One region of the Escherichia sp. MAL-1 genome, then DNA from elsewhere that is predicted to be linked to it. Evidence: predicted binding sites of a transcription regulator. Region 1 holds the regulator's gene; each other region holds the start of a gene.
The links. The regulator CRP, encoded in region 1, controls carbon source genes, mostly activating them, when cyclic AMP is high. The targets are predictions, from matches to a motif close to ATGTGANNNNNNTCACAT.

Region 1 (7,269 bases):
ATCTTGCGTGGAGTGAAAACCCTGCACAGGCGCAACATAAACCTCGTCTGGTGGTGTTTCACGGGCTGGAAGGCAGTCTCAACAGCCCTTACGCCCACGGTCTGGTTGAGGCGGCGCAAAAGCGCGGCTGGCTGGGCGTGGTGATGCATTTTCGCGGATGCAGCGGTGAACCAAACCGTATGCACCGCATTTACCATTCGGGCGAAACCGAAGACGCCAGTTGGTTTTTACGCTGGCTGCAACGCGAATTTGGTCATGCGCCAACGGCTGCCGTCGGCTATTCGCTCGGCGGTAATATGCTGGCCTGTTTGCTGGCAAAGGAAGGCAATGATCTCCCGGTTGATGCGGCGGTGATTGTCTCTGCGCCGTTTATGCTGGAAGCCTGTAGCTATCATATGGAAAAGGGCTTTTCCCGCGTTTATCAGCGTTACTTGCTGAACCTGTTAAAAGCCAATGCCGCGCGCAAGCTGGCAGCCTACCCCGGAACGCTGCCGATTAATCTCGCGCAGTTAAAATCGGTACGTCGCATCCGTGAATTTGACGATCTCATCACCGCCAGAATTCACGGCTACGCCGACGCTATCGACTATTATCGTCAGTGTAGCGCCATGCCGATGCTGAACCGGATCGCCAAACCGACGCTGATTATTCACGCCAAAGACGATCCGTTTATGGATCATCAGGTGATCCCGAAACCGGAAAGTCTCCCCCCGCAGGTGGAGTATCAACTGACTGAACATGGCGGTCATGTTGGCTTTATTGGCGGTACATTACTTCATCCGCAAATGTGGCTGGAGTCACGCATTCCTGACTGGTTAACAACGTATCTGGAGGCGAAATCATGTTGATTCCGTGGCAAGACCTCTCCCCCGAAACGCTGGAAAATTTAATTGAAAGCTTTGTGTTACGTGAAGGCACCGATTATGGTGAACATGAGCGTACACTTGAACAGAAAGTCGCCGACGTCAAACGCCAGCTACAGTGCGGAGAAGCGGTGCTGGTATGGTCGGAGCTGCACGAAACGGTCAATATTATGCCGCGCAGTCAGTTTCGCGAATAACCTGCAACCGTCGGCGGACGAGATAATAATGATAGCTAAGTCATGGAGTTACTATGTCTGCCAAACATCCGGTCATTGCGGTAACAGGATCCAGCGGCGCGGGGACCACCACCACCAGCCTCGCGTTTCGTAAAATATTCGCGCAGTTAAATCTGCATGCAGCTGAGGTGGAAGGCGACAGTTTTCACCGTTACACCCGCCCGGAAATGGACATGGCGATCCGCAAAGCGCGCGACGCCGGGCGGCATATCAGCTACTTCGGCCCCGAGGCTAACGACTTCGGCCTGCTGGAACAAACCTTCATTGAATACGGTCAGAGCGGCAAAGGGAAATCTCGCAAATATCTGCATACCTACGATGAAGCCGTACCGTGGAATCAGGTACCGGGGACATTCACCCCCTGGCAACCTTTACCGGAACCCACTGATGTACTGTTTTATGAAGGTTTACACGGCGGCGTAGTCACGCCACAGCATAACGTTGCGCAGCATGTGGACTTACTGGTCGGCGTGGTGCCTATCGTTAACCTTGAGTGGATTCAAAAACTGATCCGCGACACCAGCGAGCGCGGGCACTCACGAGAAGCAGTGATGGACTCAGTAGTGCGTTCAATGGAAGACTATATCAACTACATCACACCGCAGTTTTCCCGCACCCATCTTAACTTCCAGCGCGTTCCCACCGTCGACACTTCAAACCCGTTCGCGGCAAAAGGTATCCCGTCGCTCGATGAAAGCTTTGTGGTGATCCATTTTCGTAATCTGGAAGGGATCGATTTCCCCTGGCTGCTGGCGATGTTGCAAGGCTCATTCATTTCCCACATCAATACGTTAGTGGTACCGGGCGGCAAAATGGGTCTGGCAATGGAATTAATTATGCTGCCGCTGGTGCAACGATTGATGGAAGGAAAGAAAATCGAGTAACTCTGCTATTACGCCGGATAAAATACTATCCGGCTTCACAACGGGATAGTTAAGTCACGCGGCAACCACTTCATACGAGTGAGTAATATTCACCGCTTTTTCCAGCATCAACGCCACTGAACAATATTTCTCGGCAGAGAGATCAACCGCACGCGCAACCGCTGCGTCTTTCAGGTCGCGACCGGTGACGATAAAATGCAGATTAATGTGCGTAAACAGGCGTGGTGCCTCTTCGCGGCGTTCAGAGGTCAATTTTACTTCACAATCGACCACATCCTGACGCCCTTTTTGCAGGATCGAAACCACATCGATGGCACTGCAACCACCCGCCGCCATCAACACCATTTCCATCGGACTTGGTGCTTTATCGCCTGAGTTGCCGTCCATTAAAATCTGATGACCAGAGGCGGATTCGCCCAGAAAAGTTAACCCTTCGACCCACTTCACTCGCGCTTGCATTTTTGCTACTCCACTGCGTCAATTTTCCTGACAGAGTACGCGTACTAACCAAATCGCGCAACGGAAGGCGACCTGGGTCATGCTGAAGCGAGACACCAGGAGACACAAAGCGAAAGCTATGCTAAAACAGTCAGGATGCTACAGTAATACATTGATGTACTGCATGTATGCAAAGGACGTCACATTACCGTGCAGTACAGTTGATAGCCCCTTCCCAGGTAGCGGGAAGCATATTTCGGCAATCCAGAGACAGCGGCGTTATCTGGCTCTGGAGAAAGCTTATAACAGAGGATAACCGCGCATGGTGCTTGGCAAACCGCAAACAGACCCGACTCTCGAATGGTTCTTGTCTCATTGCCACATTCATAAGTACCCATCCAAGAGCACGCTTATTCACCAGGGTGAAAAAGCGGAAACGCTGTACTACATCGTTAAAGGCTCTGTGGCAGTGCTGATCAAAGACGAAGAGGGTAAAGAAATGATCCTCTCCTATCTGAATCAGGGTGATTTTATTGGCGAACTGGGCCTGTTTGAAGAGGGCCAGGAACGTAGCGCATGGGTACGTGCGAAAACCGCCTGTGAAGTGGCTGAAATTTCGTACAAAAAATTTCGCCAATTGATTCAGGTAAACCCGGACATTCTGATGCGTTTGTCTGCACAGATGGCGCGTCGTCTGCAAGTCACTTCAGAGAAAGTGGGCAACCTGGCGTTCCTCGACGTGACGGGCCGCATTGCACAGACTCTGCTGAATCTGGCAAAACAACCAGACGCTATGACTCACCCGGACGGTATGCAAATCAAAATTACCCGTCAGGAAATTGGTCAGATTGTCGGCTGTTCTCGTGAAACCGTGGGACGCATTCTGAAGATGCTGGAAGATCAGAACCTGATCTCCGCACACGGTAAAACCATCGTCGTTTACGGCACTCGTTAATCCCGTCGGAGTGGCGCGTTACCTGGTAGCGCGCCATTTTGTTTCCCCCGATGTGGCGCAGACTGATTTATCACCCCGATATCAACTATGCACTTCGACAAACGCTGGTGCTATGTTTGCCCGTGGCCGTTGGGTTAATGCTTGGCGAATTACGATTCGGTCTGCTCTTCTCCCTCGTTCCTGCCTGTTGCAATATTGCGGGCCTTGATACGCCTCATAAACGTTTTTTCAAACGCTTAATCATTGGTGCGTCGCTGTTTGCCACCTGTAGCTTGCTGACACAGCTACTACTGGCAAAAGATGTCCCCCTGCCCTTTTTGCTGACCGGATTAACGCTGGTACTTGGCGTCACTGCTGAGCTGGGGCCATTGCACGCAAAATTGCTTCCCGCATCGCTGCTCGCCGCCATTTTTACCCTCAGTCTGGCGGGATACATGCCGGTCTGGGAACCATTGCTCATCTATGCGTTGGGCACTCTCTGGTACGGATTGTTTAACTGGTTTTGGTTCTGGATCTGGCGCGAACAACCGCTGCGCGAGTCACTAAGTCTGCTGTACCGTGAACTGGCAGATTATTGTGAAGCCAAATACAGCCTGCTTACCCAGCACACCGACCCTGAAAAAGCGCTGCCGCCGCTGCTGGTGCGCCAGCAAAAAGCGGTCGATTTAATTACCCAGTGCTATCAGCAAATGCATATGCTTTCCGCGCAAAACAATACCGATTACAAGCGGATGCTGCGTATTTTCCAGGAGGCGCTGGATTTGCAGGAACATATTTCGGTCAGTTTGCATCAGCCGGAAGAGGTGCAAAAACTGGTCGAGCGTAGCCATGCGGAAGAAGTTATCCGCTGGAATGCGCAAACCGTCGCCGCTCGCCTGCGCGTGCTGGCTGATGACATTCTTTACCATCGCCTGCCAACGCGTTTTACGATGGAAAAGCAAATTGGCGCACTGGAAAAAATCGCCCGCCAGCATCCGGATAATCCGGTTGGGCAATTCTGCTACTGGCATTTCAGCCGCATCGCCCGCGTGCTGCGCACCCAAAAACCGCTCTATGCCCGTGACTTACTGGCCGATAAACAGCGGCGAATGCCATTACTTCCGGCGCTGAAAAGTTATCTGTCACTAAAGTCTCCGGCGCTACGCAATGCCGGACGACTCAGTGTGATGTTAAGCGTTGCCAGCCTGATGGGCACCGCGCTGCATCTGCCGAAGTCGTACTGGATCCTGATGACGGTATTGCTGGTGACACAAAATGGCTATGGCGCAACCCGTCTGAGGATTGTGAATCGCTCCGTGGGAACCGTGGTCGGGTTAATCATTGCGGGCGTGGCGCTGCACTTTAAAATTCCCGAAGGTTACACCCTGACGTTGATGCTGATTACCACCCTCGCCAGCTACCTGATATTGCGCAAAAACTACGGCTGGGCGACGGTCGGTTTTACTATTACCGCAGTGTATACCCTGCAACTATTGTGGTTGAACGGCGAGCAATACATCCTTCCGCGTCTTATCGATACCATTATTGGTTGTTTAATTGCTTTCGGCGGTACTGTCTGGCTGTGGCCGCAGTGGCAGAGCGGGTTATTGCGTAAAAACGCCCATGATGCTTTAGAAGCCTATCAGGAAGCGATTCGCTTGATTCTTAGCGAGGATCCGCAACCTACGCCACTGGCCTGGCAGCGAATGCGGGTAAATCAGGCACATAACACTCTGTATAACTCATTGAATCAGGCGATGCAGGAACCGGCGTTTAACAGCCATTATCTGGCAGATATGAAACTGTGGGTAACGCACAGCCAGTTTATTGTTGAGCATATTAATGCCATGACCACGCTGGCGCGGGAACACCGGGCATTGCCACCTGAACTGGCACAAGAGTATTTACAGTCTTGTGAAATCGCCATTCAGCGTTGTCAGCAGCGACTGGAGTATGACGAACCGGGTAGTTCTGGCGATGCCAATATCATGGATGCGCCGGAGATGCAGCCGCACGAAGGCGCGGCAGGTACGCTGGAGCAGCATTTACAGCGGGTTATTGGTCATCTGAACACCATGCACACCATTTCGTCGATGGCATGGCGTCAGCGACCGCATCACGGGATTTGGCTGAGTCGCAAGTTGCGGGATTCGAAGGCGTAATGCAGGCTAAACCATCGGATAAGGCATTCACGCCGCATCCGACATCTTTTGCCTGATGCTTCGTATTTACGCCCCAACCACCTTCGCCACCGCGTGGGCGAAACGTTGCATCCCTTCATCGATATCCGCATCTTCCACCACCAGCGACGGTGCAAAACGCATCACATCCGGTCCGGCATTCAGCACCATTACGCCAGCCTCTGCGCCCGCATACAGGAAATCACGCGCCCGACCTTTGTACTGTGGTTTCAGCTCTGCGCCAATCAACAGCCCCATACCGCGAATATCGCTAAATACATCGTACTGCTGATCGATCTTCTGCAGATGGTCAACAAAACGCTGGCGTTTCGCCTGAATGCCTTCCAGCACTTCAGGGGTATTGATGATATCAAACGCCGCCCCCGCTACTGCACAGGCCAGAGGATTACCGCCGTAGGTGGAACCGTGAGAACCAGGATGAAACGCAGAAGCAATTTCCGCCGTGGTCAGCATGGCGCTAATCGGGAAGCCGCCGCCTAACGCTTTCGCAGAGGTCAGAATATCCGGCGTAACGCCGTAGTGCATGTAAGCAAACAAATCGCCGGTCCGCCCCATCCCGCACTGCACTTCATCAAACACCAATAATGCCTGATGTTGATCGCACAGCTCGCGCAAGCCCTGCAAAAACTCTGGCGTCGCTGCCGTCACACCGCCCTCGCCCTGGATCGGCTCAACCACCACCGCACAGGTGTGATCATCCATCACCGCTTTCACTGCATGGAGATCGTTAAAGGGAACGTGGATGATGTCTGCCGGTTTCGGCCCAAAGCCGTCGGAATATTTTGGCTGCCCACCCACCGAAACGGTAAACAGCGAGCGACCATGAAAAGCGTTATGGAAGGCAATAATTTTGGTTTTGAACGGGCTATGACGCACACAGGCGTAATGGCGTGCCAGTTTAAAGGCGGTTTCGTTAGCTTCCGTGCCGGAGTTCATAAACACCACGCGTTCGGCAAACGTTGCCTCAATCAGTTTACGCCCAAGACGCAGCGCCGGTTCATTGGTGAAAACGTTACTGATATGCCACAGAGTTTCGCCCTGGGTTTTTAACGCGTTCACCAGCGCAGGATGGCAATGGCCCAACGCCGTAACTGCAATGCCACCCGCGAAATCGACATACTCCTTGCCTTGCTGATCCCAGATTCGGCTGCCCTGACCTTTTACCGGAATAAACTCTGCCGGAGCATAAATCGGCAGGATCACTTCATCGAAAGTCGCGCGTGTAATTGCTGTTTGTTCAATTGCCATCTCATGATCACCCTGTTACGCATAAACAAATGTGAAATTATAACCACAAAATATGCATAAAAAATCACTAAATGGCAATCAGAAATCAGCGATGCAGGAAATTAGCCAGCAGTTGATGTCCTTGTTCGCTAAGAATACTTTCTGGATGGAACTGCACACCTTCCAGATCCCACTGGCGATGGCGAATCCCCATAATCTCGCGGGTTTCGCTCCAGGCCGTCACGTCAAAGCACGCTGGTAATGAGTCAGGTTCCACCACCAGCGAATGGTAGCGTGTCACGGTAAGTGGATTTGCCAGCCCCCGAAATACGCCCTCACCGTTATGTGTAATCGGCGAGGTTTTGCCGTGCATGACCTTTGCGGCGCGCACAACTTTACCGCCAAATGCCTGCGCCATTGCCTGATGACCGAGGCAGACGCCAAGAATCGGCAAGCGCCCGGCATAGTGGCGAATAACGTCAAGGG
Region 2 (7,269 bases), 1.7 Mb from region 1:
GTTAATGCGCCGCGGTAGTTGGGTTGTGTCGCCATAAAATCAACGTCCGGGCAGATGTTATATTTGCCTTCCAGACAGTAACGACAGTGACCGCAAGGAACGCCAGGTTCGATATTTACCCGATCCCCCGGTTTAAATTTGCGCACGCGGCTTCCCACAGCCACAACCGTCCCGGCGCATTCATGACCCAGGCCAATTTCTTGATTTGGGTCTTTAGGCGGAATAAACGGGCCTGATTCAAAACCATGTACATCTGAACCACAAATACCGACATATTCTACTTTAATCAAAACTTCATCTTCTTTAGGCACTGGTATTTCTGCTGAAATAATTTTCATTGTGCCCGGCACCTGCAATATTGCTTTTGAATTTTTCATTTTGAATCCACCCGTATCATTTATTGGCTACTGCATCAATACTTAAACTTTCAACGGAGACACCTTTGGTTTCAATTCCAATGGTGGCGATAGCAATTGCGACAACAATTGAAACAGCCCCCAGAAGAATAAAGACTCCCGTTACGCCATAACTACTGAGCAGCACTGCAACGGCATAAGGTGCGGCAATACCACTGATTCGCCCTACCGCATTCGCCAGACCGGAGCCACGGAGTTTGGCCTCTGTCGGCCAGATTTCAGGGACATACACTGCCGAGGCATAGCAAACGTACATATAGACGAAAGTAATCAGGAAGAAACCAATCAACGTTATGAGCAACATACTGGTTTGCAGTGAATAGATATATCCGAGCACCGCAATCAGGATTAATAGCCCCACACCCATTGTTTTACGCGGAATTTTATCCATCACCAGCATGGCAATAAAAATACCAAATGGCGCGCCAAACATACTCATGGTATTTAAAACAATCGAGTCTTTTAAATTAATCCCCTGGGTCATGAATATTGTTGGCAACCAGTTAATTAGTGTGTACTGCACAACGTTCATGGCAATCAGCACACAAGAGCCTAATATCACGCGTTTCAGTAATACTCCTGTCAGTAAGGCTGAATACGGCACCGCTTGTGGCGCTTTACCGTCATCAGCAATAACCACAGGCGGCAAAGGTTTACCCGTCTGGCGTATGACGCCTTCTTCTATACTCCGCATGACTTTCTCGGCTTCCTGATACCGTCCGCGCGATTCCAGCCAGCGCGGGGATTCAGGAAAGTAGCGCCAGGCCAGCGCCGTAGCGATAAGCGACAATATTGCAGGGATAAGCAGTTGTACCCGCCAGTTCCACTCAGCACTAATCAGCGGCGTGAGTCCCATCGCAATCAATGAACAGAGCGGATATGACCAGTTGCCAATAAAGGAAACCCGACTGGACCACGTTCCGCGATTTCTACCGGGCATATATTCGGTGAAACCAGCAAACAGCGTAACCAGTAAAGCTCCCAGCCCAACGCCCATCACAAAACGGCAGGCAATAAGAAAATCCATATTCGGTGAGAAAGCACCGACAACCATCGAGGCAATATGAATGGCCTCATAGAGGATGAACGCATTTCTACGACCGGTTTTGTCGCCAATGATGCCGCCCACCAGCGCACCGAGAAACATTCCGGCGGTCGTGATTGCTGAGAATGTGGCTGTGGTGGAATTATCTGTCCAGCCCAACGCTTTCAGCTGCGCGAGGATCAAGCCACCAACGGCATTACTCCAGCAGACAAGCAAGCCAAACGCGACGATGGCAAACATTGACGAATGCCAGCGGCAATCAGGTAAGCGATCCAGCCGTGCACCACAATGCGGTTTTGTTATCTGTTCCATGCGATAACGTTCCTTCAGGAGAGTGGTTATTCATCAAAGTCGTAAGTCATGATCACTTTGATTGCGGTTTTATCGACCATCGCATCAAACCCTTCGCGCCATTGCGACAGGCCGATACGATGCGTGATCATCGGTTTGACTTTGATAGCGCCGCTGGCTAATAGCCTGATAGCGTTACGCCATGAGGTGGAGTCATAGGCCATATGCCCAATGATGCTTTTATTCCAGGCGGTAATGTCATTAATCGAGAAATCAAGAGGTTTGAAGCCCATTCCAACGCGTACCACTTCCCCATTCGGGCGGAGCATTTCGATGGCTTGTTTCAGTGCGATATTGGCACCGGAGCATTCAATCACCAGTCCCAGATTATCTTTGCCACAAATTTGCTGGCAGCGCGCCACCACATCTTCGGTAGAACCATTTACTACTGCCGTCGCCCCCAGTTCTTTTGCAACCGGGAAGCGGACCGCCACATCTTCTTGCAGACCAACGACGACGATATTTACCGCCCCCATAATCCGCGCCATTTGTACGGAAAACAGCCCGAGTGGGCCAGTGCCGATGACGACAACATCCTGACCAGGAAGGAATTTCGATTGCTGCGCGATGGATTTATAGGCATTACAGATAGGGTCAAGTACGGCTGCGTCCTCATAATCAACACCATCAGGGATTTCCCACAACGCATGACGATGAATTTTGAGAATTTCACCAGGAACCAGACAATATTTGGAAAAACCACCGCCCCAGGTATTGTTATCCAGACCAAGGTTTACCTTTTCTGTACAACACAGAAAATCACCCTGTTCACAGGCCGGACAAACGCCGCAAACGTGACCGCTGTTATCCGACACGACGCGTTGCCCCACTTTCCAGTCTTTGACTTTTTCACCAACCTGCGCAATACAACCTGCGAACTCATGGCCGCGGATAGAGTTAAACTCATCAGAACCGCTATCGACATTGTAGTGCTTCATGTCTGCGCCGCAGATTGCCGCGGCTTTAATTTCAATCACTACGTCTTCCGGGCCACAAATGGGTTGTGGGACATCAATCATCTTGTAGCCGCCAAAGGCCTTGCCAAACCGAGCCAGTGCTTTCATTGCGTCATCCTCTGTGTTTTGTTTTGCTTAGATGGCCATCATACTTACCCACATGATTTTTGAGGTCAACATTAAATCTGTAAAACACAGATAATGATCTGCGTTTTACAACTTAGATCACAATTACGCAGAAAATGGCTCGGTCTGTTACAGGTTGATGGAAGGCGGGACGCAAAAAGAGCAAATTCGAGAGGGATTACCGGCCAAATAGGTCTGAGACTTAAGTTCAGGAGAAGTCATTCAGGCGTGAACGCGACGGCAAGAGATCGGACTGGGACTTAGCCAGGTCGGGGCGAGATAATTGAGACGAGTCGTGGGGTCATTGTTGGCTATCCCCTTCATAGCCGCGGCAAAAAGGGGATAAACCACTTACTTAAACATAGCAATAGGCTTTGCTGAGATACCAAAATCTTCTTTTAACTGCTGTTTGCTCTTCATGACCATCTGACCATTTGTGTCAATTGTCATATGCTGTGCTTCGGTATTATGGCGGGCTTGCCACAGCATCACCAGTTGCAGGCAATTCTCTTTTTGTTCCTCGGTCAACGCAACGCCATCAGGCCATTTCCCCAGTTCAACGGCGGTCGACAAACGCTGGTATACCTCAGGCGTCATGCTGTTGATAATGTCATCAAGATTCATAATTTTTCCGCTCCTGTGGAATAAGTTGCTGAATCGTTTTTTCAACCGTTGATTTCTTCGCCGTTTTCGCCATCAGTGAAGCGTAAAGAAGCAGAGTTAACACAATAACGTTCGCCTGTTGGTTGCGGCCCGTCGGGAAAGACATGCCCCAGATGAGCATCACAGTTACCGCAACGAATTTCTATGCGCTGCATTCCATGTGACAAGTCTTTGATATAACGAATGGATTCTTCACTCACCGGTTCGTAGAAACTGGGCCAGCCACAGCCGGAATCATACTTGGTTTCGGAATGAAATAGCGGGGCATCGCAGATCAAACAGTGATATACGCCGTCACGCTTGTTATGCAGTAAACGACCCGTAAATGGCGGTTCTGTCCCATGATTCTGCGTCACGTAAAACTGCATCTCGGACAAATTTTTTTTCAGTTCTTCTGCCGAAGGTTTATTAGCCATTTGCTCACATCTCACTTTAATCGTGCTCACATTACGTGACTGATTCTAACAAAACATTAACACCAACTGGCAAAATTTTGTCCTAAACTTGATCTCGACGAAATGGCTGCACCTAAATCGTGATGAAAATCACATTTTTATCGTAATTGCCCTTTAAAATTCGGGGCGCCGACCCCATGTGGTCTCAAGCCCAAAGGAAGAGTGAGGCGAGTCAGTCGCGTAATGCTTAGGCACAGGATTGATTTGTCGCAATGATTGACACGATTCCGCTTGACGCTGCGTAAGGTTTTTGTAATTTTACAGGCAACCTTTTATTCACTAACAAATAGCTGGTGGAATATATGACTATCAAAGTAGGTATCAACGGTTTTGGCCGTATCGGTCGCATTGTTTTCCGTGCTGCTCAGAAACGTTCTGACATCGAGATCGTTGCAATCAACGACCTGTTAGACGCTGATTACATGGCATACATGCTGAAATATGACTCCACTCACGGCCGTTTCGACGGTACCGTTGAAGTGAAAGACGGTCATCTGATCGTTAACGGTAAAAAAATCCGTGTTACCGCTGAACGTGATCCGGCTAACCTGAAATGGGACGAAGTTGGTGTTGACGTTGTCGCTGAAGCAACTGGTCTGTTCCTGACTGACGAAACTGCTCGTAAACACATCACCGCTGGTGCGAAGAAAGTGGTTATGACTGGTCCGTCTAAAGACAACACTCCGATGTTCGTTAAAGGCGCTAACTTCGACAAATATGCTGGCCAGGACATCGTTTCCAACGCTTCCTGCACCACCAACTGCCTGGCTCCGCTGGCTAAAGTTATCAACGATAACTTCGGCATCATCGAAGGTCTGATGACCACCGTTCACGCTACTACCGCTACTCAGAAAACCGTTGATGGCCCGTCTCACAAAGACTGGCGCGGCGGCCGCGGCGCTTCCCAGAACATCATCCCGTCCTCTACCGGTGCTGCTAAAGCTGTAGGTAAAGTACTGCCAGAACTGAATGGCAAACTGACTGGTATGGCGTTCCGCGTTCCGACCCCGAACGTATCCGTAGTTGACCTGACCGTTCGTCTGGAAAAAGCTGCAACTTACGAGCAGATCAAAGCTGCCGTTAAAGCTGCTGCTGAAGGCGAAATGAAAGGCGTTCTGGGCTACACCGAAGATGACGTAGTATCTACCGATTTCAACGGCGAAGTTTGCACTTCCGTGTTCGATGCTAAAGCTGGTATCGCTCTGAACGACAACTTCGTGAAACTGGTATCCTGGTACGACAACGAAACCGGTTACTCCAACAAAGTTCTGGACCTGATCGCTCACATCTCCAAATAAGTTGAGATGACACTGTGATCTAAAAAGAGCGACTTCGGTCGCTCTTTTTTTTACCTGATAAAATGAAGTTAAAGGACTGCGTCATGATTAAGAAAATTTTTGCCCTTCCGGTCATCGAACAAATCTCCCCTGTCCTCTCCCGTCGTAAACTGGATGAACTGGACCTCATTGTGGTCGATCATCCCCAGGTAAAAGCCTCTTTTGCATTACAGGGCGCACACCTTCTCTCGTGGAAACCTGCGGGTGAAGAAGAAGTTCTGTGGTTGAGCAACAACACACCGTTCAAAAATGGCGTCGCTATTCGCGGTGGCGTACCGGTTTGCTGGCCGTGGTTTGGTCCGGCGGCACAACAAGGTCTGCCTGCGCACGGTTTTGCCCGCAACCTGCCGTGGACGCTGAAATCACATCATGAAGATGCTGATGGCGTAGCGCTGACTTTTGAATTGACGCAAAGCGAAGAGACGAAAAAATTCTGGCCGCACGACTTTACGCTGTTAGCACATTTCCGCGTGGGTAAAACTTGTGAAATCGATCTTGAATCACATGGCGAATTTGAAACCACCTCTGCCCTGCATACCTACTTTAACGTGGGTGATATCGCTAAGGTAAGCGTCAGTGGGCTGGGCGATCGCTTCATTGATAAAGTGAATGACGCGAAAGAAAATGTACTGACCGATGGTATTCAGACCTTCCCTGACCGTACCGATCGCGTGTATCTGAATCCACAAGATTGCAGCGTGATTAATGATGAAGCGCTGAATCGTATTATCGCCGTAGGCCACCAGCATCATCTGAACGTTGTCGGCTGGAACCCGGGACCGGCGCTTTCAATTAGCATGGGCGATATGCCGGATGATGGCTACAAAACATTTGTTTGTGTAGAAACGGCTTACGCTTCAGAAACGCAAAAAGTGACCAAAGAGAAACCTGCACATCTGGCGCAATCCATTCGCGTTGCGAAACGTTAATTTACGTTAATGTTGTGTGCCGGGTGCGATGCATCCGGCACACAACATCACACCATATCCAGCGCAGTTTTTCCTTTTGGTGCCGGATATGCCTTATCCAGCATAGCTAATTCCGCTGAAGAAAGTTCGACCTCAAGCACAGCCGCATTTTGTTGGACATGGGCAATCGTGGCCGCTTTTGGAATCGCCATCACACCCTGATGACTGATCACCCACGCCAACAATACTTGTGCCGCGCTGATATTGTGAGCATGTGCAATTTCGTTGACTACCGCGTTTTTTAACAGTCCATTGCGCAACCGCCCGGCCTGGGCTAACGGACTGTAAGCCATCACCGGCATCTGCTGTTGCTGGCACCAGGGGAGTAGATCGTACTCAATTCCTCGTGAACCGAGATGGTAAAGCACCTGATTAGTGGCACACTGATTTCCCCCCGGCAGCTGCCAGAGTTCCTGCATATCAGCATAATCAAGGTTAGAAACGCCCCAGCGGCGGATTTTTCCCTGGGCGATCAATTTTTCCATCGCTGCGACAGTCTCTTCAAAAGCGAAACTGCCAGACCAGTGTAATAAGTAAAGATCGAGATAATCAGTATTGAGACGGCGTAAACTGGCTTCGCATGCATTTATCGCTTTTTGCCCGCCAGCATTCCACGGATAGACTTTAGAGACGAGAAAGACCTTCTCTCGCAGACCGGTTAATGCTTCCCCAACCACCTTTTCGGCACCGCCATCGGCATACATTTCGGCGGTATCAATGAGGGTTAAACCGAGTTCAATGCCCGCGCGTAGTGCAGCAACTTCTGTTTTGCGCTGACTGGCATCTTCGCCCATATACCATGTTCCCTGCCCTACGGCTGGCAGTGAGACATCGCCACTAAATTGAATCATTTTTTGTTGCATTGTTTCCTCCCAGGTATTGCACCACCGTAATGCAAAACAGGGCGTGACGCCCTGTTTTTATGCACAAAATGCCCTGGAAAGATGCATTA
Region 3 (7,269 bases), 600 kb from region 1:
TTCACGGCTGATGGTCTGTTTCATGCCGCCCATCGAATAAACCTTCACTAATACTTGTGCTGATTTTTCTGCGGTGTCGATTAAACCGAAGGTTTCATCCAGCGTCGGTCCGCTGCCGAAGACGCCGTGGAAGGGCCACAACACCAGCGAATGTTTTTGCATCTCTTGTGCGGTCGCCTGGCCGATTTCGTCCGTGCCGGGCACCATCCACGGCAAAATGCCAACGCCATCCGGGAATACCACCAGACACTCGGTGCTGCCTTCCCACAGTTGGCGAGTGAAGACCGCGGTGTCGTTTTCAAGTACATAGGTGAGGGCGATCAGGTTGGTGGCGTGGCAGTGCATGATCACCCGATCTTTGCCGTTGGTGGCTTTAATGCGCTCGCAGTGGGAAAGGAAGTGAGCCGGAAGTTCGGAAGTGGGGACGGCTTCGTTGGTTAACCCCCAAAGAATGTGGTAGCCCGCGCCGTCGCTGTCGACTTTTACGATGCCTAAGTTAGCCGCAGGATCAAGCTGGACGTTACGGAAGAATTTGCCCGAGCCGGTGACAATAAACGGTGTATTTGCCAGTAAAGGCATGGGCTGGCTGAGCGGGATATAGCGCGGTTGTTGGTGGAAATTGTCGTGATATGGTGCGATATCGGCGTCATCCAGGCGTAGCGTCAGGTTGCCGCCGTTGCGCTCATCCCAGCCTTTCAGCCAGGCGTCGGTGGTGGCTTTGATCATTCCCTGGACAAACCAGGACTGAGTAATGTTTTGCATGTTCTGTGTTCCTGTAAATTCGGTGTTGTCGGATGCACGACCCGTAGGCCGGATAAGGCGCTCGCGCCGCATCCGGCAATCAATGCCTGATGCGACGCTGTCGCGTCTTATCAGGCCTACAACTATTGCCGACCTGTAGGCCTGATAAGGCACTTGTGCCGCATCCGGCAATCAATGCCTGATGCGACGCTGTCGCGTCTTATCAGGCCTACAACTGTTGCCGACCTGTAGGCCGGATAAGGCACTTGTGCCGCATCCGGCAATCAATGCCTGATGCGACGCTGTCGCGTCTTATCAGGCCTACAACTATTGCCGACCTGTAGGCCGGATAAGGCACTTGTGCCGCATCCGGCAATCAATGCCTGATGCGACGCTGTCGCGTCTTATCAGGCCTACAACTGTTGCCGACCCGTAGGCCGGATAAGGCGCTCGCGCCGCATCCGGCAGTGTTTACCCGCGGCGACTCAAAATTTCTTTCTCATAAGCCCGCACGCTCTCCAGCCATTCGCTACCTGCTGGCGTATCGTGACGTTGGCAATACATTTCCCAGACCGCCTGCCACGGCAACGATTTCTGCTCTTCCAGCAGTGCCAGACGCGCAGTGTAATCGCCCGCCGCTTCCAGCTTGCGCAGCTCAGCGGTAGGTTCCAGCAACGCACGCAGCAGGGCTTTTTTCATATTGCGTGTACCAATGACCCACGCGGCAATGCGGTTGATAGAGGCATCGAAGAAGTCAAGGCCGATATGCACCCGGTCAAACAGATCGTGACGCACAATCTCACTGGCAATTGCCTGGGTTTCATCATCCAGCAGCACTACGTGATCGCTGTCCCAGCGAACCGGACGGCTGACGTGCAGCAGCAACTGCGGCACATACAGCATGGCGGCGGAAATCTTGTCGGAAATCACTTCAGTCGGGTGGAAGTGCCCGGCGTCCAGGCACAGCGCAGTCTGGCGGCTGGAGGCATACCCCATGTAAAACTCATTGGAGCCAACCGTGTAGCTCTCTGCGCCAATGCCAAACAATTTGCTCTCAACGGCGTCGATATGGTGCGCAGGGTTTAGCTTCTCGCTGATCACCTCATCCAGTGCTGCCAGCAGACGCTGACGCGGGGCGAGACGGTCAACGGTGATATCTTTCATACCATCCGGGATCCAGATGTTCATCACCGATGGTGTGCCGAGTTGCTCGCCAAAATAGGCCGAAACGCGACGGCTGGCTTTGCAGTGATCAATCCAGAACTGGCGAATGCTGTCGTCGGCATGGGAAAGCGTAAAGCCATCGGCGCTTAGCGGATGCGAAAAACAGGAGGGGTTAAAATCCAGACCGAGCTGATTGGCTTTCGCCCATTCAACCCAGTTTTTGAAGTGCTCTGGTTTGATCTGGTCGCGCGAGACTGGCGTGTCTGATTCCAGATAGATGGCATGTAAATTAAGCCGTTTCGGCCCCGGAATCAGCCGCATAGCCTGTTCCAGATCGGCACGTAGCTCACTGGCATTACGCGCTTTGCCCGGATAATTGCCTGTGGCCTGAATCCCTCCGGTCAGCGAGCCTTCCGGGTTTTCAAAACCGGAAACATCATCGCCCTGCCAGCAGTGCATTGAAACGGGTAAACGATCAAGTTGGCGCAGCGCCTCCTCGACATCAATCCCCACCGCTGCGAAACGCTGTTTCGCCAGCTCCCAGGCCTGTTCCAGTTGAGTGGTCATGCGCAAAGCTCCTTTGTCTGTCGTGTAGAGTGAAGCTGCGCCACATAGTGGGCAATTTCACTGTCAGGATTAGGGGTAAAGGTGGTCAGATTCGCGGTGGTGCTGACGACCTGACGGAAATCATCCACATTGTTGAGTTCATCCAGCGTCATTAACTGGATGCCGATATTGCCGAGCGTCGAGGCTTCAACAGGCCCGGCGATCACCCGAATACCGCAGGCATCGGCACACAGCTGGTTGAGCAGCGTGTTCTGGCAGCCGCCGCCGACAATATGCAGTTGCGAGAAATCTTCACCACGCAGCTGCGCCAGCTCATGCAACACATCGGCATACAGCAGCGCCAGACTGTCGAAAATGCAGCGCGCCAGTTCAGCATCACTTTCCGGGATCGGTTGCGCCATTTCCCGACACGCAACCTGAATTTCGCTGCACATCTCGTCAGGATTAATAAAGCGATCGTCATTGGGATTGATGATGAAGCGGCAGGCCGGAAGTGCCTGTGTCGCGGCGATAAGCGCCGGGAGATCGTTGATTTGCCGCTCCTGAAGCACTCGCTGAAGCAGCCATAAGCCCATAATATTTTTCAGCACCCGATAGCGACCTTCCGCCCCGCCTTCATTGGTGATGTTGGTGGCCAGCGCCGTGTCATTGGTAAATGGCGTTTTGCTTTCAAAACCCATCAATGACCAGGTGCCAGAGGAGAGATAAGCGGCGCGGGAACCGTTTAACGGCGAGGCGATAACCGCGCTGGCGGTATCATGGCTGGCAACGGCGACCACCGGAATCTCATTACCCTGCGGGCAAATCCAGTGACCTATGACATTACCCGGATGCGTCGGGCGACCAAACCAGGCTTTGTTGGCCCCGCTCCACGCCAGTAGCGACTCGTCCCAGTCGTCGCTATTGATATTGACCAGTTGCGTGGTCGTGGCGTTGGTATATTCCCAGTTCATCTTGCCGGTCAGGCGATAACTGAAGTAATCCGGCATCAGCAGAGCGTGAGCAATGTGTGGAATAAGTTCAGGTTGTTGCTCCGTCAGCGCACGCAACTGATAAAGCGTATTGAAGGGCAGAAACTGGATGCCGCTACGTTGATAAATATCGCGTTTGCCGAGTTGTTGTTGTGCCTGCGCCATTAGGCCATTGGTGCGGCTATCGCGATAAGCAACGGGCAGGCCCACACGCTGACCCTGTTGGTCGAGCAGCACAAAGTCCACGCCCCAGGTATCAATCCCAATGCTATCGATACGAATCCCTTCCTCGCACACCTTGTTTAATCCAAGGCGAATGGCACTTTCCAGGCTATCCACATCCCAGGTGACATAGCCGTTCTGACTATGCAGCCCATTGTTAAAACGATGGATTTCGCGCAGCGTCAGGCTGCGGCATTCACGCTCGTAACGCGCCAGCATCACGCGCCCACTGGATGCGCCGAGATCGACGGCGACACAATTGCGAAAGGTCATAATGTGATCCTGCTGAATTTCATTACGACCAGTCTAAAAAGCGCCTGAATTCGCGACCTTCTCGTTACTGACAGGAAAATGGGCCATTGGCAACCAGGGAAAGATGAACGTGATGATGTTCACAATTTGCTGAATTGTGGTGATGTGATGCTCACCGCATTTCCTGAAAATTCACGCTGTATCTTGAAAAATCGACGTTTTTTACGTGGTTTTCCGTCGAAAATTTAAGGTAAGAACCTGACCTCGTGATTACTATTTCGCCGTGTTGACGACATCAGGAGGCCAGTATGACCGTATTACATAGTGTGGATTTTTTTCCGTCTGGTAACGCGTCCGTGGCGATAGAACCCCGGCTCCCGCAGGCGGATTTTCCTGAACATCATCATGATTTTCATGAAATTGTGATTGTCGAACATGGCACGGGTATTCATGTGTTTAATGGGCAGCCCTATACCATCACCGGTGGCACGGTCTGTTTTGTGCGCGACCATGATCGGCATCTGTATGAACATACCGATAATCTGTGTCTGACTAATGTGCTGTATCGCTCGCCGGATCGATTTCAGTTTCTCGCCGGGCTGAATCAGTTGCTGCCACAAGAGCTGGATGGGCAGTATCCTTCCCACTGGCGCGTTAACCACAGCGTATTGCAGCAGGTGCGACAGCTGGTTGCACAGATGGAACAGCAGGAAGGGGAAAATGATTTACCCTCGACCGCCAGTCGCGAGATCTTGTTTATGCAATTACTGCTCTTGCTGCGTAAAAGCAGTTTGCAGGAGAACCTGGAAAACAGCGCATCACGTCTCAACTTGCTTCTGGCCTGGCTGGAGGACCATTTTGCCGATGAGGTGAATTGGGATGCCGTGGCGGAGCAATTTTCTCTTTCGCTGCGTACGCTACATCGGCAGCTTAAGCAGCAAACGGGACTGACGCCTCAGCGTTACCTGAACCGCCTGCGACTGATGAAAGCCCGACATCTACTACGCCACAGCGAGGCCAGCGTTACTGATATCGCCTATCGCTGTGGATTCAGCGACAGCAACCACTTTTCGACGCTTTTTCGCCGAGAGTTTAACTGGTCACCGCGTGATATTCGTCAGGGACGGGATGGTTTTCTGCAATAACGCGAATCTTCTCAACGTATTTGTACGCCATATTGCGAATAATCAACTTCGTTCTCTGGCCGAGGTAGCCACGGTGGCGCATCAGTTAAAACTTCTCAAAGATGATTTTTTTGCCAGCGACCAGCAGGCAGTCGCTGTGGCTGACCGTTATCCGCAAGATGTCTTTGCTGAACATACACATGATTTTTGTGAGCTGGTGATTGTCTGGCGCGGTAATGGTCTGCATGTACTCAACGATCGCCCTTATCGCATTACCCGTGGCGATCTCTTTTACATTCATGCTGACGATAAACACTCCTACGCTTCCGTTAACGATCTGGTTTTGCAGAATATTATTTATTGCCCGGAGCGGCTGAAGCTGAATCTTGACTGGCAGGGGGCGATTCCGGGATTTAGCGCCAGCGCAGGGCAACCACACTGGCGCTTAGGTAGCATGGGGATGGCACAGGCGCGGCAGGTTATCGGTCAGCTTGAGCATGAAAGTAGTCAGCATGTGCCGTTTGCTAACGAAATGGCAGAGTTGCTGTTCGGGCAGTTGGTGATGTTGCTGAATCGCCATCGTTACACCAGTGATTCGTTGCCGCCAACATCCAGCGAAACGTTGCTGGATAAGCTGATTACCCGGCTGGCGGCCAGCCTGAAAAGTCCCTTTGCGCTGGATAAATTTTGTGATGAGGCATCGTGCAGTGAGCGCGTTTTGCGTCAGCAATTTCGCCAGCAGACTGGAATGACCATCAATCAATATCTGCGACAGGTCAGAGTGTGTCATGCGCAATATCTTCTCCAGCATAGCCGCCTGTTAATCAGTGATATTTCGACCGAATGTGGCTTTGAAGATAGTAACTATTTTTCGGTGGTGTTTACCCGGGAAACCGGGATGACGCCCAGCCAGTGGCGTCATCTCAATTCGCAGAAAGATTAATTCGCCATGCCGATGCCGACGATGTTAGCGGCGACAATAATCACCACACAACCGAGGCTCAACACCGTTACCGGACGGCGTCCTGCATTGTTCCACTCTTTCAGCACCAGCCCGACGATACCGCCGCACAATACATAGAAACTCATATGCAGCATCCAACTGATGTAGTCATACTGCGCCGGAATGCGGGCGTGGCCCCAGGCATAGAAAAAGAATTGCAGATACCACATCAACCCGCCCAGTGTCGAGAGTAACACATTGTGAATGATCAGCGATTTTGCCAGCGAGAAGTCGGCTTTTAGCGACAAATCCTTCACTTTTGCCAGACGAATAAAACAGAAACCGAGGTTAATGATCGCGCCGCCGCCCATGATGACAACATAGCTTGGCAGAGCGACATACAGTGGATCGACGCCAAGTGCGGCAGCGGCTTCATGCATCGGTTTTGCGGCGTTCATCGCAAAGGACATCCCGGCAGAGAAAATGCCGCACATCACCGCCAGCACCAGCCCTTTTTTCAGATTGAACTCTTCGGCTTTAATGCCCATCTTGCGCTCTTTCAACTGCCCGGCGCGAGTTACAATCCCTACGCCAATCAGCGCCACCAGAACGCCGAGCAACGTCATGCGTCCGCCTTCGGTGCTAATCAACACATCGAAATTGCCGTTGATAATTGGCGTCATCAGCGTACCGACAATCAACGTAATGCCAATGGCGATGCCAATTCCCATCGACATGCCGAGATAACGCATGGTCAGGCCGTAGTTGATATTACCGATCCCCCACATAGCGCCGAACAGAAAAACAGGCAGTAGCGTAGAGAGACTAAACGAGCTGTAATACGCCCAGAAATTCGGTAGTAACAGGGCGCTGATGGCCCACGGCAGAATAATCCACGAAACAATCCCACCGACTGACCACATGGTTTCCCATGACCATTTTTTTACTTTTTTGAACGGAGCGTAAAAACAGGCTGCACTGGCCGCGCCGATCAAATGCCAAAATATCCCCATCGTAATCGCGTTACTCATCTTCTTATCCTCATCATTTTTCGTCGCGTCACATCTCCGACGAGATGAGTGTAAAAATCGTGCTGTCGATTAACCTTTCGCCTGTTGCCGCCGTTGTCGATTTACTGGCAATCACGGCATTAAGTGGGTGATTTGCTTCACATCTCGGGCATTTTCCTGCAAAACCATACCCTTACGAAAAGTACGGCATTGATAATCATTTTCAATATCATTTAATTAACTATAATGAACTAACTGCTTACGCGGCATTAACA
Region 4 (7,269 bases), 2.0 Mb from region 1:
ACAATGGCCTGAAATTTCATACTAACTCCTTAATTGCGTTTGGTTTGACTTATTAAGTCTGGTTGCTATTTTTATAATTGCCAAATAAGAATACTGCCAATTGTTATAAGGCATTTAAAATCAGCCCACTAGCTGTCAAATATTCAGAGAATTTAACTCACTAAGGTTAAGAAGATTGAAGAGTCTTAAACATATTTTCAGAATAATCGGATTTATATGTTTGAAAATTATTATATTGGACGAGCATACAGAAAAAGCAAATCACCTTTACATATAATAGCGTGGACAAAAAACAGTGAACATTAATAAAGATAAAAATGTACAACTCGCAGATACCGACACTATTGAAAACCTGACATCCGCGTTGAGTCAAAGACTTATCGCGGATCAATTACGCTTAACTACCGCCGAATCATGCACCGGCGGTAAGTTGGCTAGCGCCCTGTGTGCAGCTGAAGATACACCCAAATTTTACGGTGCAGGCTTTGTTACTTTCACCGATCAGGCAAAGATGAAAATCCTCAGCGTAAGCCAGCAATCTCTTGAACGATATTCTGCGGTGAGTGAGAAAGTGGCAGCAGAAATGGCAACAGGTGCCATAGAGCGTGCGGATGCTGATGTCAGTATTGCCATTACCGGCTACGGCGGACCGGAGGGCGGTGAAGATGGTACGCCAGCGGGTACCGTCTGGTTCGCGTGGCATATTAAAGGCCAGACCTACACTGCGGTTATGCATTTTGCTGGCGACTGCGAAACGGTATTAGCTTTAGCGGTGAGGTTTGCCCTCGTCCAGCTGCTGCAATTACTGCTATAACCAGGCTGGCCTGGCGATATCTCCAGGCCAGCCATTGGTGGTGTTTATATGTTCAAGCCACGATGTTGCAGCATCGGCATAATCTGAGGAGCCTTACCGCGCCATTGTCGATACAGGCGTTCCAGATCTTCGCTGTTACCTCTGGAAAGGATCGCCTCGCGAAAACGCTGCCCATTTTCACGCGTTAATCCGCCCTGCTCAACAAACCACTGGTAACCATCATCGGCCAACATTTGCGTCCACAGATAAGCGTAATAACCTGCAGCATATCCGCCACCAAAAATATGGGCGAAATAACTGCTGCGATAGCGTGGTGGTATAGCAGGAAGATCCATATTTTCCGCCACCAGCGCCCGCAATTCAAAATCATCGACATCCTGCATTGCTTCGTTTTCTTCCAGGCAATGCCAGCGCATATCGAGAAGTGCGGCGCTAAGCAGTTCGCTCATCTCATACCCTTTGTTGAACAGGCTGGCATTACGCATTTTCTGTTGCAGTTCGTCAGGCATTGCTGCCCCGCTCTGATAATGCCGGGCGTAGCGAGCGAATACCTGCGGATGCGTTGCCCAGTGTTCGTTGATTTGCGACGGAAATTCGACAAAATCACGCGGCGTGTTGGTGCCGGAAAGCGTGGCATAACGCTGGCGGGCAAAAAGGCCGTGCAGCGTATGACCAAATTCATGGAATAAGGTTATTACATCATCCCAGAGTAACAACGCAGGCTCACCGGCAGCGGGTTTCTGATAATTGCAGACGTTATAAATTACCGGATGCGTTTCATTAAGCGTTGATTGCTCAACAAAATTGCCCATCCATGCACCGCCGCTTTTTGAATCACGGGCGAAGAAATCACCGTAAAATAACGCCAGTCCCACGCCATTATGATCAAAAATTTCCCACACACGAACGTCAGGATGGTAGACAGGAATATCAAAACGTTCGACAAACTTAATACCGAAGAGCTGATTCGCGGTCCAGAATACACCTTCATTCAACACCGTGTTTAATTCAAAATATGGCTTGAGCTGCGCCTCATCAAGATCAAATTTCTCCCGCCGTACCTGTTCGGCATAAAATGCCCAGTCCCACGGCTGCGCGCTAAACCCGCCCTGCTGCTTATCAATAACCGCCTGTATGGAGGCTAATTCATCGCTCGCACGTTGACGCGCCGCTGGAACAATTTCCCGCATAAAGTTAAGTGCTGCTTCAGGTGTTTTTGCCATCTGATCGGCGATTTTCCATGCGGCATAATGAGGAAAACCAAGCAGTTTCGCCTGCTGTGCGCGAATCTCTACCAGACGTTGAATGATAGCGCGGGTATCATTGGCATCATTTTTTTCCGCTCGCGTCCAGCCCGCAATAAACAGTTTTTCACGCGTCGCACGATCGCGCATCTCGGCAAGCGCCGGTTGTTGGGTGGTATTCAGCAGCGGAATCAGCCATTTGTTATCCAGACCTTTCTCGCGAGCCGCCTCTGCCGCCAGCGCAATCTCTTGCTCACTCATTCCTGCCAGCTGCGCGATATCGTTCACAACCAGACCGCCGGATTTATTTGCTGCCAGTAATCGCTGGTTAAACTGACTGGTCAGTGTCGCAGCTTCTGTATTCAGTACTTTTAATTTTGCTTTATCAGCTTGCGCAAGTTTGGCTCCGGCAAGGACAAAACGTTGATGAATCACCTCCACCAGGCGGATGGATTCACTATCAAGCCCCAGGGATTCACGGCGCTGCCAGACAGCATCTACCCGCGCGAATAATTCACCGTTCAGATAGATATCATTAGCCAGTTCCGCCAGTTCAGCGGAAAACTGTTCATCAAGACGCTGTAATTCATCATTGGTATGCGCCGCAGTCATCGCAAAAAAGACGCTGGTAACGCGGGTAAGTAATTCTCCGCTTTGTTCCAGTGCCAGAATAGTATTGTTGAAATCAGGCGTTTGCGGGTTAAGCGCGATGGCAGCAATTTCTGCCCGCTTTTGCTGCATTCCCTCATCGAATGCCGGGCGATAGTGATGATTGGCAATTTGATCAAAATGAGGAGCCAGATACGGCAGTGTGCTTTGCACAAGGAAAGGATTCATTGTTGTCATTTTCTTCTCCTGAACGCGAGGTGTTCCATAGCGTAGGCTTACTGATAACGGAGTGCAATCTTGCAATCCAGTATTACCCGCTCTTAAGCATCCCGTGCTATGTTATTGACACACAAAAGCGTTGAGGAACAGTGAGATGATCGTTTTAGTAACTGGAGCAACGGCAGGTTTTGGTGAATGCATTACTCGTCGTTTTATTCAACAAGGGCATAAAGTTATCGCCACTGGCCGTCGTCAGGAACGGTTGCAGGAGTTAAAAGACGAACTGGGAGATAATCTGTATATCGCCCAACTGGACGTTCGCAACCGCGCCGCTATTGAAGAGATGCTGGCATCGCTCCCTGCCGAGTGGAGCAATATTGATATCCTGGTAAATAATGCCGGCCTGGCGTTGGGCATGGAGCCTGCGCATAAAGCCAGCGTTGAAGACTGGGAAACGATGATTGATACCAACAATAAAGGCCTGGTATATATGACGCGCGCCGTCTTACCGGGTATGGTTGAACGTAATCATGGTCATATTATTAACATTGGCTCAACGGCAGGTAGCTGGCCGTATGCCGGTGGTAACGTTTACGGTGCGACGAAAGCGTTTGTTCGTCAGTTTAGCCTGAATCTGCGTACGGATCTGCATGGTACGGCGGTGCGCGTCACCGACATCGAGCCGGGTCTGGTGGGTGGCACCGAGTTTTCCAATGTCCGCTTTAAAGGCGATGACGGTAAAGTGGAAAAAACCTATCAAAATACCGTTGCATTGACGCCAGAAGATGTCAGCGAAGCCGTCTGGTGGGTGTCAACGCTGCCTGCTCACGTCAATATCAATACCCTGGAAATGATGCCGGTTACCCAAAGCTATGCCGGACTGAATGTCCACCGTCAGTAATTTTTATACCCGGCGTAACTGCCGGGTTATTGCTTGTCACAAAAAAGTGGTAGACTCATGCAGTTAACTCACTCACAAGCAAGAACGAATGACCGTCGAAACGCAACTTAATCCCACACAGCCTGTCAATCAGCAGATTTATCGTATTCTTCGTCGCGACATTGTCCATTGCCTGATTGCACCAGGCACACCGTTGTCGGAAAAAGAAGTTTCTGTTCGTTTCAATGTGTCACGCCAGCCGGTTCGTGAAGCCTTTATTAAACTGGCGGAAAACGGCCTGATTCAAATTCGTCCGCAGCGTGGCAGCTACGTCAACAAAATTTCCATGGCCCAGGTGCGCAACGGCAGTTTTATCCGTCAGGCCATTGAGTGCGCGGTGGCGCGTCGGGCGGCGAGCATGATTACCGAAAGCCAGTGCTACCAACTGGAACAAAATCTTCACCAGCAACGCATTGCCATTGAGCGCAAGCAACTGGATGATTTTTTTGAACTTGATGACAACTTCCATCAACTCCTGACGCAGATTGCCGACTGTCAACTGGCGTGGGATACCATTGAGAACCTGAAAGCGACCGTTGATCGCGTGCGCTATATGAGTTTCGACCACGTTTCTCCACCAGAAATGCTGTTACGCCAGCATCTTGATATTTTCTCTGCCCTGCAAAAACGTGATGGCGATGCGGTAGAACGTGCAATGACGCAACATTTGCAGGAAATCAGCGAATCCGTGCGCCAGATCCGCCAGGAAAATAGCGACTGGTTTAGCGAAGAGTAATTCATTTCCTCTCATCCCATCCGGGGTGAGAGTCTTTTCCCCCGCCTTATGGCTCATGCATGCATCAAAAAAGATGTGAGCTTGATCAAAAACAAAAAATATTTCACTCGACAGGAGTATTTATATTGCGCCCGTTACGTGGGCTTCGACTGTAAATCAGAAAGGAGAAAACACCTATGACGACCTACGATCGTAACCGTAACGCAATCACCACTGGCAGCCGTGTTATGGTTAGCGGCACCGGTCACACTGGCAAGATCCTGTCGATTGATACTGAAGGTCTGACCGCTGAGCAAATCCGCCGCGGAAAAACCGTAGTTGTTGAAGGTTGTGAAGAGAAACTGGCACCACTGGACCTGATTCGTCTCGGCATGAACTAAGCGTGTGAATGCCGCCGATGGCGGCATTGCTTTTTTTACTTCACGGAATATTTTGCCACGGTCGCTTTCGCGCCATGCGCTAATAAAGACAAGTACGCTTCCGTCACTTTTGCAGTAAACAAGCTATTGGCTGGCAAATCATCACCAAAGATCGCCTTAATCGCCAGCAATGACTGGACGCGCGCTTTCCCTTCGGCACTACTTTGTACAGCCTTCTGAATAACAGGTAACAGTGGGTCACTGATTTCTATCGGATTTTCCTGTTCATCAACACCACCGACATAACGCATCCAACCCGCGACGCCCAGCGCCAGCAGATCGAACTTGCTGTCATGCGTCAGATGCCAGCGAACAGAATCCAACATCCGCTGTGGCAATTTCTGGCTGCCATCCATCGCAATCTGCCAGGTTCGATGACGTAACGCCGGGTTGCTATAGCGTGCAATTAATCGGTTAGCGTAATCCTGCAAATCAACGCCCTGCACTTTCAGCGTCGGCGCTTGTTCCTGCAACATCAAGCCATACGCCGCATGACGATAATGTTCATCTTCCATACAGTCATTAATGTGCTGATATCCGGCAAGATAACCCAAATACGCCAGGAATGAATGACTGCCGTTGAGCATGCGCAACTTCATCTCTTCATAAGGCAGTACATCGCTAACCAGTTCTGCTCCCGCTTTTTCCCATTCCGGACGTCCGGCAACAAAATTATCTTCTATTACCCACTGGCGGAAAGGTTCACAGGCAACGCCAGCAGGATCGCGCACACCGGTAAGTTGTTCGATTTTCGCCAGCGTATCCTCTGTCACTGCGGGCACAATACGGTCCACCATTGTTGATGGGAAAGTCACGTTATCTTCGATCCATTGTGCCAGTTTTACATCAACGGCTTGCGCGTAGGAAGTGACAACGTCACGCATAACATGACCGTTTTCTGGCATGTTGTCACATGACATGACGGTAAATGCGGGAAGTCCTGCCGCTTTACGGCGAGCCAGCGCCTCAACAATCACCCCTGTTGCTGTTTTCGGCTGGTGGGGATTTTGCACGTCGGCAGCGACCATCGGGTGATCGAGCATTAACTGTCCGGTCGCCGGAGAGTGGAAATACCCTTTTTCGGTGATTGTCAGAGAGACAATCGCGATTTGCGGTTCACACATCGCAGCCAACACGGTTTCTAAGCCATCCATCTGTACGTGCAAGGCTTTTTTAACGACGCCAACGACGCGAGCCGTCCACGCATCGGCCGACATTTCCGCAACGGTATAAAGATTATCTTGCTGCTGTAAATCGGCAATTTGCTGTTCGCCGCCGATTAAGTTGACCTCATAATATCCCCAGTCACTGAAATGTTCTGTAGCAAGAATATCGGCATACACGCCCTGATGCGCACGGTGAAATGCACCAAAGCCTAAATGAACAATTCTTGGGGCCAGGTTATTACGATCATAAACAGGGAGTGTCGCTTTTGCTGATAACAAATTATTTCCCATAACAATTCCTTAAATATAAATATGGCAAGCTACATGTTTTGTTATATGAATAAAAATCCCCTCTCCGGTAAGAGAAGGGATTGAGGATTTACAGACTTCTGGAAGGTTGCGCAGCTCTTACAACACGCGGTTGATCTTCCGCGGCGTCTTCCAGCGCACTTAAATCACGGTCTTTCACTTCTGGCATTTTCAGCGCAGAGATTAAACCAATCACTGAATATGCCATGATCATAATGGCGATCGGATACCAGGATTCCGTCATGGTGCAGAAAATACCCGCCAGGATAGGACCAAAACCGGAAGCGATAAGACCACCAATTTCTTTAGAAATAGCCATCCGGGTAAAGCGGTTTTTACAGCCGAACATTTCTGCCATGGTAATATTTTCCAGAGCAAATAATCCCAGCACCGCACAGTTATGAATCACAATCAGTGCAACCATAATGGTGCTCGGGGCATAGCTTTTATCTACGATGATAGAAAGCATTGGCCATGCCAGCACAATCGCGGAGGTATTCATAATAATATACGGGATCCGGCGACCAATTTTATCGGATAACCAACCAAGGAACGGAATGGTCATAAAGCCGAGAATCGAACTGATCATCAATGCATCTGTTGGAATTGCTTTGTTAAACAATAACGTCTGCACTAAATAGCCCGCAAGGAAAGTCTGAATTAAACCTGAGTTACCCGCCTGACCAAAACGCAGCCCTGTTGCCAGCCAGAAGGATTTGCTCTGGAACATGCTACCAGCAGGTGCAGGTTTTGCTGTCGGTTGGTTGCTGTCGTTAACCTTCTCAAAAACCGGGCTTTCTTTCAGATTCATAC

Region 2: the regulator CRP is predicted to act here: its motif matches at 4,091-4,108, upstream of msrB (peptide-methionine (R)-S-oxide reductase MsrB).
Region 3: the regulator CRP is predicted to act here: its motif matches at 4,081-4,098, upstream of rhaS (HTH-type transcriptional activator RhaS).
Region 4: the regulator CRP is predicted to act here: its motif matches at 4,636-4,653, upstream of ydfZ (putative selenium delivery protein YdfZ).

Annotation. Positions count from the first base shown of each region.
Region 1 covers NZ_CM129609.1:394,325-401,593, reverse strand. Annotated here, with positions in the region: gene ACU8XX_RS01855 (hydrolase) at 1-848, shown strand, start outside; gene ACU8XX_RS01850 (YheU family protein) at 842-1,060, shown strand; gene ACU8XX_RS01845 (phosphoribulokinase) at 1,114-1,983, shown strand; gene ACU8XX_RS01840 (OsmC family protein) at 2,038-2,442, opposite strand; gene crp (cAMP-activated global transcriptional regulator CRP) at 2,744-3,376, shown strand; gene ACU8XX_RS01830 (YccS/YhfK family putative transporter) at 3,427-5,517, shown strand; gene argD (bifunctional acetylornithine/succinyldiaminopimelate transaminase) at 5,584-6,804, opposite strand; gene pabA (aminodeoxychorismate synthase component 2) at 6,890-7,269, opposite strand, start outside.
Region 2 covers NZ_CM129609.1:2,143,643-2,150,911, reverse strand. Annotated here, with positions in the region: gene ACU8XX_RS10475 (NAD(P)-dependent alcohol dehydrogenase) at 1-377, opposite strand, end outside; gene ACU8XX_RS10470 (MFS transporter) at 394-1,773, opposite strand; gene ACU8XX_RS10465 (zinc-binding dehydrogenase) at 1,800-2,876, opposite strand; gene ACU8XX_RS10460 (YeaC family protein) at 3,246-3,518, opposite strand; gene msrB (peptide-methionine (R)-S-oxide reductase MsrB) at 3,560-3,973, opposite strand; gene gapA (glyceraldehyde-3-phosphate dehydrogenase) at 4,315-5,310, shown strand; gene ACU8XX_RS10445 (D-hexose-6-phosphate mutarotase) at 5,394-6,278, shown strand; gene yeaE (methylglyoxal reductase YeaE) at 6,326-7,180, opposite strand.
Region 3 covers NZ_CM129609.1:4,729,453-4,736,721, reverse strand. Annotated here, with positions in the region: gene rhaD (rhamnulose-1-phosphate aldolase) at 1-762, opposite strand, end outside; gene rhaA (L-rhamnose isomerase) at 1,213-2,472, opposite strand; gene rhaB (rhamnulokinase) at 2,469-3,938, opposite strand; gene rhaS (HTH-type transcriptional activator RhaS) at 4,226-5,062, shown strand; gene rhaR (HTH-type transcriptional activator RhaR) at 5,136-5,984, shown strand; gene rhaT (L-rhamnose/proton symporter RhaT) at 5,981-7,015, opposite strand.
Region 4 covers NZ_CM129609.1:2,415,303-2,422,571, reverse strand. Annotated here, with positions in the region: gene ydeI (YdeI family stress tolerance OB fold protein) at 1-20, opposite strand, end outside; gene ACU8XX_RS12030 (2-oxo-tetronate isomerase) at 296-814, shown strand; gene dcp (peptidyl-dipeptidase Dcp) at 859-2,904, opposite strand; gene ydfG (bifunctional NADP-dependent 3-hydroxy acid dehydrogenase/3-hydroxypropionate dehydrogenase YdfG) at 3,041-3,787, shown strand; gene rspR (DNA-binding transcriptional regulator rspR) at 3,876-4,562, shown strand; gene ydfZ (putative selenium delivery protein YdfZ) at 4,739-4,942, shown strand; gene ACU8XX_RS12005 (mannitol dehydrogenase family protein) at 4,978-6,438, opposite strand; partial or broken gene ydfJ (MHS family MFS transporter YdfJ) at 6,527-7,269, opposite strand, start outside.